DNA from 2 places in the Streptomyces sp. YS-3 genome. Region 1 is predicted to be linked to the other one. Evidence: riboswitches for the same ligand, from Rfam matches in the RefSeq annotation. Region 1 holds a riboswitch; the other holds the start of a gene.
The links. Region 1 has a riboswitch for cobalamin ahead of ACJA3G_RS10525 (HoxN/HupN/NixA family nickel/cobalt transporter). Riboswitches for the same ligand answer to the same signal wherever they lie in the genome.
Positions count from the first base shown of each region.

Region 2: another riboswitch for cobalamin. It lies ahead of ACJA3G_RS03515 (ribonucleoside-diphosphate reductase subunit alpha); the one in region 1 lies ahead of ACJA3G_RS10525 (HoxN/HupN/NixA family nickel/cobalt transporter).

Region 1 is NZ_JBJHPC010000084.1:8,895-13,146, forward strand. It holds gene ACJA3G_RS10520 (penicillin acylase family protein) at 1-1,891, shown strand, start outside; cobalamin riboswitch at 1,981-2,187, shown strand; gene ACJA3G_RS10525 (HoxN/HupN/NixA family nickel/cobalt transporter) at 2,185-3,420, shown strand; gene ACJA3G_RS10530 (NAD(P)H-binding protein) at 3,413-4,252, opposite strand.
Region 2 is NZ_JBJHPC010000019.1:6,424-10,675, reverse strand. It holds gene ACJA3G_RS03520 (ribonucleotide-diphosphate reductase subunit beta) at 1-39, opposite strand, end outside; gene ACJA3G_RS03515 (ribonucleoside-diphosphate reductase subunit alpha) at 39-2,417, opposite strand; cobalamin riboswitch at 2,547-2,701, opposite strand; gene mctP (monocarboxylate uptake permease MctP) at 2,820-4,252, opposite strand, start outside.

The DNA.
Region 1 (4,252 bases):
CCTCGTCCACGAGGTCAACGGGGCCGCGGGAGCGTCGGCATTCCAGCAGAACGTCGCCACCGCGACCCCGCCGGCCGTCGGCAAGGCCACCAAACCCGCGCGCGAGGGGGCGACGGCACGCGACGCACGTGTGGCAGCCTCGACCCCGAAGACGTCCACCCTCCCGGCGGCCACCCTGTCGAGGAGCACCCGGCCGCGCCGTGACGAGCTGGGCAGCAACGGCTGGGCGCTCGGCCGTGAGGTGACCCGCGGCCACGACGGCATGCTGCTGGCCAATCCGCACCTGTCATGGATCGGCGCCGACCGCTTCTATCAGGTGCAGTTGACGATCCCGGGTGTCATCGACGTCGCGGGCGGGGGCATCTACGGCACCCCGCTCATCGAGATCGGGCACACCCGCACCCTCGCCTGGACACACACCACGAGCTACGCCGACCACGCCTCGCTCTACCGCCTCACCCTCGCGCCGGACGACCCGACCAGCTACCTCCTCGACGGAAAGGCGGTGCCCATGGGGCGCCGGGCCGTCCCGGTGACCGTCCGGGGCACCGACGGCAAGCTCTCCACCGTCACCACCACCCTCTACACCTCCCGGTACGGGCCGGTCCTCGCCGACGGCTGGACGCGCACCGAGGCGTACGCTCTCAGGGACGCCAACGCCGACAACCTCCGCTCGATGAACGAGTGGCTGGCGATCGGCAGGTCGCACTCCGTGGCCGAGCTCAGGCAGGCGCACCAGACGTACCAGGGCATCCCCTGGACGTACACGATCGCCTCGGACTCCACCGGCGCCACGTACTTCAACGACTCCTCCGCCGTGCCGCATGTCACCGACGACCAGCTGAAGCGATGCGCCCTGCCGGGCCAGGACAACGACCTCCCGGGCGTGCTCGACGGCTCCACCTCGGCCTGCGACTGGGGCAGCGACCCCGACGCGGTCGTCCCGGGCGTCTTCGGCCCCGGCCACCAGCCCCGGCTGACCCGGACCGACTACGTGGCCAACTCCAACAACGACTCGGCCCTGACCAACCCCTCGGCGCCGCTCACCGGATATCCGAAGATGTACCGCGCCGGCGCGCCCCTCGGACCGCGTGCCCAGCTCGGGCTCCGGATGATCGCGGACCGGCGCGACGGCACCGACGGCCTCGGCGCACCGGGGTTCAGCCTGCCCACCCTCCAGGCGAGCATGCTCGGAGACCGCAACTACACGGCGGAGCTGGGGCGGGACGACGCGGTCGCGATGTGCCGCGCGCACCCCGTCCTGACCGCGACCGACGGCACCGAGGTGGATGTGCGCGCCGCCTGTGACGTGCTGGCGGCCTGGGACACCCGCGACGACGCCGACAGCCGTGGATCCGTGCTGTGGCAGGCGTTCCGTACCCGAGTGAGCGGTCCGCACCCGTGGTGGCGCGTTCCGTACGACCCGGCCCGGCCGCTCACCACTCCGCGCGGCCTCAACGGCGACGAGCCCCGGGTGCGGCGGGCGCTGGCCGACGCCGTGCGCGAACTGGCCGCCGACAAGGTGCCACTGGACGCGCCCATCGGCAGGGTGCAGCGCTGGGCGGGGATACCGCTGCCCGGCTGCTCCGGCGCCGAGGGCTGCTTCAACGTCGTCAACGCGACACCCACGTCCGGCAGCGGCGGCGCCACCCGTCCCGCCTCCCCGCAGGACCGCGCCTCCGGCTCCAGCTTCGTCATGGCCACGGAGCTGACCCCCCAGGGCCCCCGCACGCGGACGATCCTCACCTACGGGCAGTCCGCCAACCCGAAGTCGCCCCACTACACCGACCAGACCGTGCTCTTCTCGCGCAAACAGTGGGTCACGGAACGGTTCACCGAGGCGGAGATAGCCTCCGACCCACGTCTGCGGATCACCGTCCTGCGCGGCTGACTCATGGCGGGGCCCGCCGGGCAGGCTCCCGGAATGTGATCTGCAATACCCCTGCTTGCGGCCAGACTTGCAGGTGAGGCGGGTCGCACCTACGGTTGGCGGGCCGTGGTGTTCGGGAAGACCGGTGCAAGACCGGAGCGGCCCTCGCCACTGTGATCGGGCCCCACGTCGTTCAGGCCATGAACGGCTTCGGGTAGCCCGTCCCGTTGTGCCACTGGTGGCCGTAGGCCGCTGGGAAGGCGGGGACGGTGCGACACCCGGAAGCCAGGAGACCGGCCACGGCATCTCGCGTAATGATCCACGAGGTGCTGGAGCGTGAACGAATGACCCTGCCCACCCCTGCCGCCACATTCCACTGGCGGCGCGAGGACACCGTACGTACCGCATGGCTGCTGGCGGTGATCGCCGCCCTGCATGTCGTCGCGTTCGGCATCCTGTTCCTGCTGGTCGTGCCCGAGCACTACGAGGTCGGCTCGAAGACGTTCGGCCTCGGCCTCGGCGTCACCGCCTACACCCTCGGTATGCGGCACGCCTTCGACGCCGACCACATCGCCGCGATCGACAACACGACCCGCAAGCTGATGGCCGACGGCAAACGGCCGGTGTCGGTCGGCTTCTGGTTCGCGCTCGGGCACTCCAGCGTCGTCGTCGTGATGGCGGCGCTGGTGGCCGGGGGCGCACAACTCGCGGGCACTCTGATGAACGACGACTCACCGACCCACCAGACCCTCGGTGTGGTCGGAACGACCGTCTCCGGATCGTTCCTCTACCTCATCGCCGCACTCAACCTGCTGGCCCTCGTCGGCATCCTGCGGGTGTTCCGGGCCATGCGCGCCGGGACGTACGACGAAGCCGAACTCGAACAGCACCTGGACTCAAGGGGGTTCATGAACCGTCTGCTGGGCCGCTTCACCAAGTCGATCACCCGGCCGGGCCAGATGTACCCGCTGGGTTTCCTCTTCGGGCTCGGCTTCGACACCGCCACCGAGGTCACCCTGATGGTGATGGCCGGCTCGGGCGCCGCCGCCGGGCTGCCCTGGTACGCGGTGCTGTGCCTGCCGCTGCTGTTCGCGGCGGGGATGAGCCTGTTCGACACCATCGACGGCACCTTCATGAACTTCGCCTACCAGTGGGCGTTCTCGAACCCGGTGCGCAAGGTGTTCTACAACCTCACCATCACGGGACTGTCCATCGCGGTGGCCTTCCTGATCGGCACGATCGAGCTGGTGGGCGTGCTGCACGAGAAGCTGGACCTGCGGGACGCCGTCACCGGGTGGGTCGCGGGCCTCGACCTGGACAACGTGGGCTTCATCATCGTCGGTCTGTTCGTCGCGGTGTGGGCGGCGGCGCTTGCGTACTGGCGGTTCGCCAGGGTCGAGCAGCGGTGGGCGGTGCGCGCCGCCGCGACAGCCGCACTGCCGGACCGGACCGGGCCGGGCGCGCCCCGCGACGAGCCCGCACCCGCACCCGCACCCCACGACGGGACCGCAGCAGCCGCGCCCGCGCCCGCCCCGGACGCTGTCAGCTGAAGGCCGTGGCGTTCGCCGCCGCCCATTCCGTGAACGTGTGCGGAGCCCGGCCCAGGAGCCGTTCCACATCCGGGCTCACCCGTCGCTCCTCGGGTGTGGGCTCGCCGAGGATGCGAAGCGTGCCCTCGATGACCGGCTCCGGCATGAAGCGCAGCAGCAGCTCCCGCGCCTCGGCCCGGCTCTGTTCGACGAACCGCACCGGCGCTCCCAGCGCGTCCCCGATCGCCCGCGCCTGTTCGCGTGGCGAGACCGGGGCCGGGCCGGTCAGCTCGTAGGTCCGGTCCGCGTGGCTCCCGTCGCGCAGGGCCACCGCGGCGACGGCGGCGATGTCGGCTGGATCGACGACCGGCAGGCCGACATCGCCGAAGGGCGCGGTGACCGTCCGGTCGGAGCGTATCGAAGGGGCCCACATGTAGGTGTTGGAGGCGAAGCCGCTGGGCCGTAGGACCGTCCACTGGAGGCCCGACTGCCGTACGGCGTCCTCGAAGGCGCGCAGCTGGGCGTGCGCCAAGGAATCCGGGCGGGTCGCGGTGGCCTGCGAGGATTGCAGGACCACCCGCCGGACTCCGGCGGCCTGCGCCGTGTCGAGGATGGCGTACGGGTCGAGGCCGTCGCCGCCACCGGGGACGAGGAGGTACAGGGCCTCGGCCCCGTCGAGCGGGCGCTTGAGGCTCTCGGGCCGGCCCGGATCGGCCTGCCGGAACTCCACGTTGCCGGGCACGTGATCCGTGGGCGCCCGGCGGGAGAGGGCGGTCACGCGCTCACCCGTCGAGGCGAGGTTCTGTACGAGATGCCGTCCGACGTTCCCGGTGGCTCCGGTCACCGCAATCAT
Region 2 (4,252 bases), on a different contig from region 1:
GCCCGGGTCGAGCAGGTTCTTCTCGGAGTTGGCGGTCATTACTGGCAGGCCTCGCAGGACTCGGGGTTCTCAAGGGAGCAGGCGACCGCGTCGGCGTCGGGGGCGGCCTGCTGGACGGGGATGGGGGCGCTGGCCTGTGCGGCGCGGGCGATGCGCGTGGCCGGGCGCGAGCGCAGGTAGTACGTCGTCTTCAGCCCCTGCTTCCAGGCGTACGCGTACATCGACGACAGCTTGCCGATGGTGGGCGTCTCCAGGAACAGGTTCAGCGACTGCGACTGGTCCAGGAACGGGGTACGGGCCGCGGCCATGTCGATCAGGCCGCGCTGCGGGATCTCCCAGGCCGTGCGGTAGAGCGCGCGCACGTCGGCCGGGATCCAGCTGAAGTCCTGGACCGAGCCGCTCGCCTCGCGCAGCGCCTCGCGGGACTGCGCGTCCCACACGCCGAGCCGCTTCAGGTCCTCCACCAGGTAGGCGTTGACCTGGAGGAACTCACCCGAGAGCGTCTCGCGCTTGAAGAGGTTGGAGACCTGCGGCTCGATGCACTCGTAGACACCGGCGATGGAGGCGATGGTCGCGGTCGGGGCGATCGCGAGCAGCAGCGAGTTGCGCATGCCCACCGCGGCGATCCGCTCGCGCAGCGCCGCCCAGCGCTCCGGCCAGTTCAGCTCGACGTCGTAGTGGTCGGGGTGCAGCACACCGCGGGCCGTACGGGTCTTGTCCCAGGCCGGCAGCGGGCCCGAGCGCTCGGCGAGGTCGCAGGACGCCTCGTACGCGGTGAGCATGATGCGCTCGGCGAGCCGGGTCGACAGCGCCTTCGCCTCGGGGGAGTCGAAGGGCAGGCGCAGCTTGAAGAAGACGTCCTGGAGGCCCATCGCGCCCAGGCCCACCGGACGCCACTTGGCGTTGGAGCGGCCGGCCTGCTCGGTCGGGTAGAAGTTGATGTCGACGACCCGGTCCAGGAACGTCACGGCGGTGCGGACGGCCGCGTCCAGACGCTCCCAGTCGATCTCGCCGGAGGCCAGCACGAAGGCGCCGAGGTTGACCGAGCCGAGGTTGCAGACGGCCGTCTCGCCGTCGTCGGTGACCTCCAGGATCTCGGTGCACAGATTGGAGGAGTGGACCGTGTGGCCGGGCTCCGCCGTCTGGTTGGCGGTCCGGTTGGAGGCGTCCTTGAAGGTCATCCAGCCGTTGCCGGTCTGCGCCAGGGTGCGCATCATCCGGCCGTACAGGTCCCGCGCCGGGATCGTCTTCTGGGCCAGACCCGCGGCCTCGGCCCTGCGGTAGGCGGCGTCGAACTCGTCGCCCCACAGGTCGACCAGCTCGGGCACGTCGGCGGGGGAGAACAGTGACCAGGTGCCGTCCGCGTCCACCCGGCGCATGAACTCGTCCGGGATCCAGTGCGCCAGGTTCAGGTTGTGGGTGCGCCGGGCGTCCTCGCCGGTGTTGTCGCGCAGCTCCAGGAACTCCTCGATGTCGGAGTGCCAGGTCTCCAGGTACACCGCCGCGGCGCCCTTGCGCCGGCCGCCCTGGTTGACCGCCGCCACCGAGGCGTCCAGCGTCTTCAGGAACGGCACGATGCCGTTGGAGTGGCCGTTGGTGCCCCGGATGAGCGAACCGCGCGAGCGGATGCGGGAGTACGACAGGCCGATGCCGCCGGCGTGCTTGGACAGGCGCGCCACCTGGTGGTAGCGGTCGTAGATCGAGTCCAGCTCGTCCAGCGGGGAGTCCAGCAGGTAGCAGCTGGACATCTGCGGGTGGCGGGTACCGGAGTTGAAGAGCGTGGGGGAGGACGGCAGGTAGTCGAGCCGGCTCATCAGCCCGTACAGCGAGGCGACCTCGTCCAGCGCGCGCACCGAGTCGTCCTCGGCCAGGCCCGCCGCGACCCGGAGCATGAAGTACTGCGGGGTCTCGATGACCTGGCGGGTGATCGGGTGGCGCAGGAGGTAGCGGGAGTAGAGCGTGCGCAGGCCGAAGTAGCCGAAGCGGTCGTCGGCGCCGTCCGCGAGGGAGGCCGCGACCAGCGCGTCGAGCCGGGCCGCGTGCAGCCGCACGAAGTCGGCGGTGCGGTCCGCGATCAGCCCCTCGCGGTGGCCGACCTCGACCGACTCGGAGAACGAGACCGAGCCCTGGCCCGCGGCCTCCTCGGCGATCGTGAGCGTCAGCAGCCGGGCGGCGAGGCGGGAGTACGCCGGGTCCTCGGAGATCAGACCCGCGGCGGCCTCGGTGGCGAGCCCACGCAGCTCCGCCTCGTCCGAGCGCGCGTTGCGTCCGCGCAGCGCGGCGGCGGCGACCCGGCCGGGGTCGGTGTCCACCAGATCGGCGGTGAGGTCGGTCAGGGTCCGCAGCAGCGCGGTCCCGGGGGCGTCGACCGACTCCTCGGTGATCGCTGAAGCGGGATCCGCAGGGGCGATGGTCACGTGGGGGCACTCCTCGCTCGGCACGGGGCCTCTGGGAAGTGCGCGGGCACACGGACACACCCCCTCGGGGGTACGCCGCGTCCACTGCCCATTCCGCGAGGCCCGGACGTCTCGGCACCCGGACCGGACGGTCAGGGCGCGCTGTCCGGCAGGTCCTCGGACTGAACAAGTACGCGAATGCGTACCAGTACACCGTTGCGGGACAGTTCCGGATTTGCACCGGATTCCCCTGCGGCGACAGCGAGCATGAGCATACATCTTGTGCCGGGCTCCGGCGGCACCCCCACATGTTGTGTCGTGTCGGCTTCGGAGGGTGTCGGAGCGTCAACTCGTCCTCCCGCAACGCGACAACGGGCCGCCGGATTCCCGGCGGCCCGTCGTCGCGTACGGAGGAGGGGGCGGCTAGTGCGCGGAGCCCGCCGTCGCCGGGGGCAGCTCCGTCTGTACGCCAGGGTCGCCCGCGTCCGCCGTGTAGTCCTGCGGGGACGTCTCGTCGGCCCCGTCAGGGGCCTTCACGGCCCGCAGGACGAACGTGAGGACCACCGTGACCACCACGTTCAGGACGAAGGCCGTCAGGCCGATGTAGCCGATCTCACCGATGCCGGGGATCTCCTTGGAGCTGCCGCCGAAGTGCTTCTGGGTGGGGGAGGCGACCCCGTACGCGGCGAGCGTGCCGTAGGCCATGCCGACCGCCCAGCCCGCGAGCAGCGCCCAGCGGTGGAACCAGCGCGTGAACAGACCGCCCACCAGGGCCGGGAAGGTCTGCAGGATCCAGATGCCGCCGAGCAGCTGGAAGTTGATCGCGACCGTCTTGTCCATGGTCAGGACGAAGACCAGCGCGCCCACCTTCACCAGGAGCGAGACGATCTTGGAGACCTGTGCCTCCTGCCTGGGCGTGGCGTCCGGCTTGATGAAGTCCCGGTAGATGTTGCGGGTGAACAGGTTCGCCGCCGCGATCGACATGATGGCCGCCGGGACGAGCGCGCCGATGCCGATCGCCGCGAAGGCCACGCCCGCGAACCAGTCCGGGAACATGTCCTCGAAGAGCTGCGGGATGGCCAGCTGGCCGTTCTTGACCTTGACCCCGGCGGCGATCGCCATGAAGCCGAGCAGCGCGAGCAGACCCAGCATCAGCGAGTACAGGGGCAGGATCGTGGTGTTGCGGCGGATGACGTTGCGGCTGCGGGAGGAGAGGGTCGCCGTGATCGAGTGCGGGTACATGAACAGCGCCAGCGCGGAGCCGAGGGCGAGCGTGGCGTAGGTCCACTGGCCCGCCTCGCCGGGCACCAGCGCGCCGGTGGGCTTGCCGGCCGCGTTGGGCGTCTCGAACTTGTGCCGGGCCGCCGCGAAGATGTCGTCGAAGCCGCCGAGCTTGATCGGGATGTAGATGATCGCCACCAGGATGACGATGTAGATGAGCGTGTCCTTCACGAACGCGATCAGGGCGGGGGCGCGCAGACCCGATGAGTAGGTGTACGCGGCGAGCACCGCGAACGCGATCAGCAGCGGCAGGTCCTTGACGAACCAGTTGCCGGAGCCGCCGATGCCCATCACGTCCAGCACCGCCTGGATGCCGACGAGCTGGAGCGCGATGTAGGGCATCGTGGCGAGGATGCCGGTGACCGCGACCGCGAGCGAGAGGCTCTTGGAGCCGAACCGGCCGCGGACGAAGTCCGAGGTCGTCACATAGCCGTGCTTGTGCGAGACCGACCAGAGCCGCGGCAGGAACGTGAAGATCAGCGGATAGACGAGGATCGTGTACGGCACCGCGAAGAACCCGGCCGCGCCCGCCGCGTACACCGCCGCCGGGACCGCGACGAAGGTGTACGCCGTGT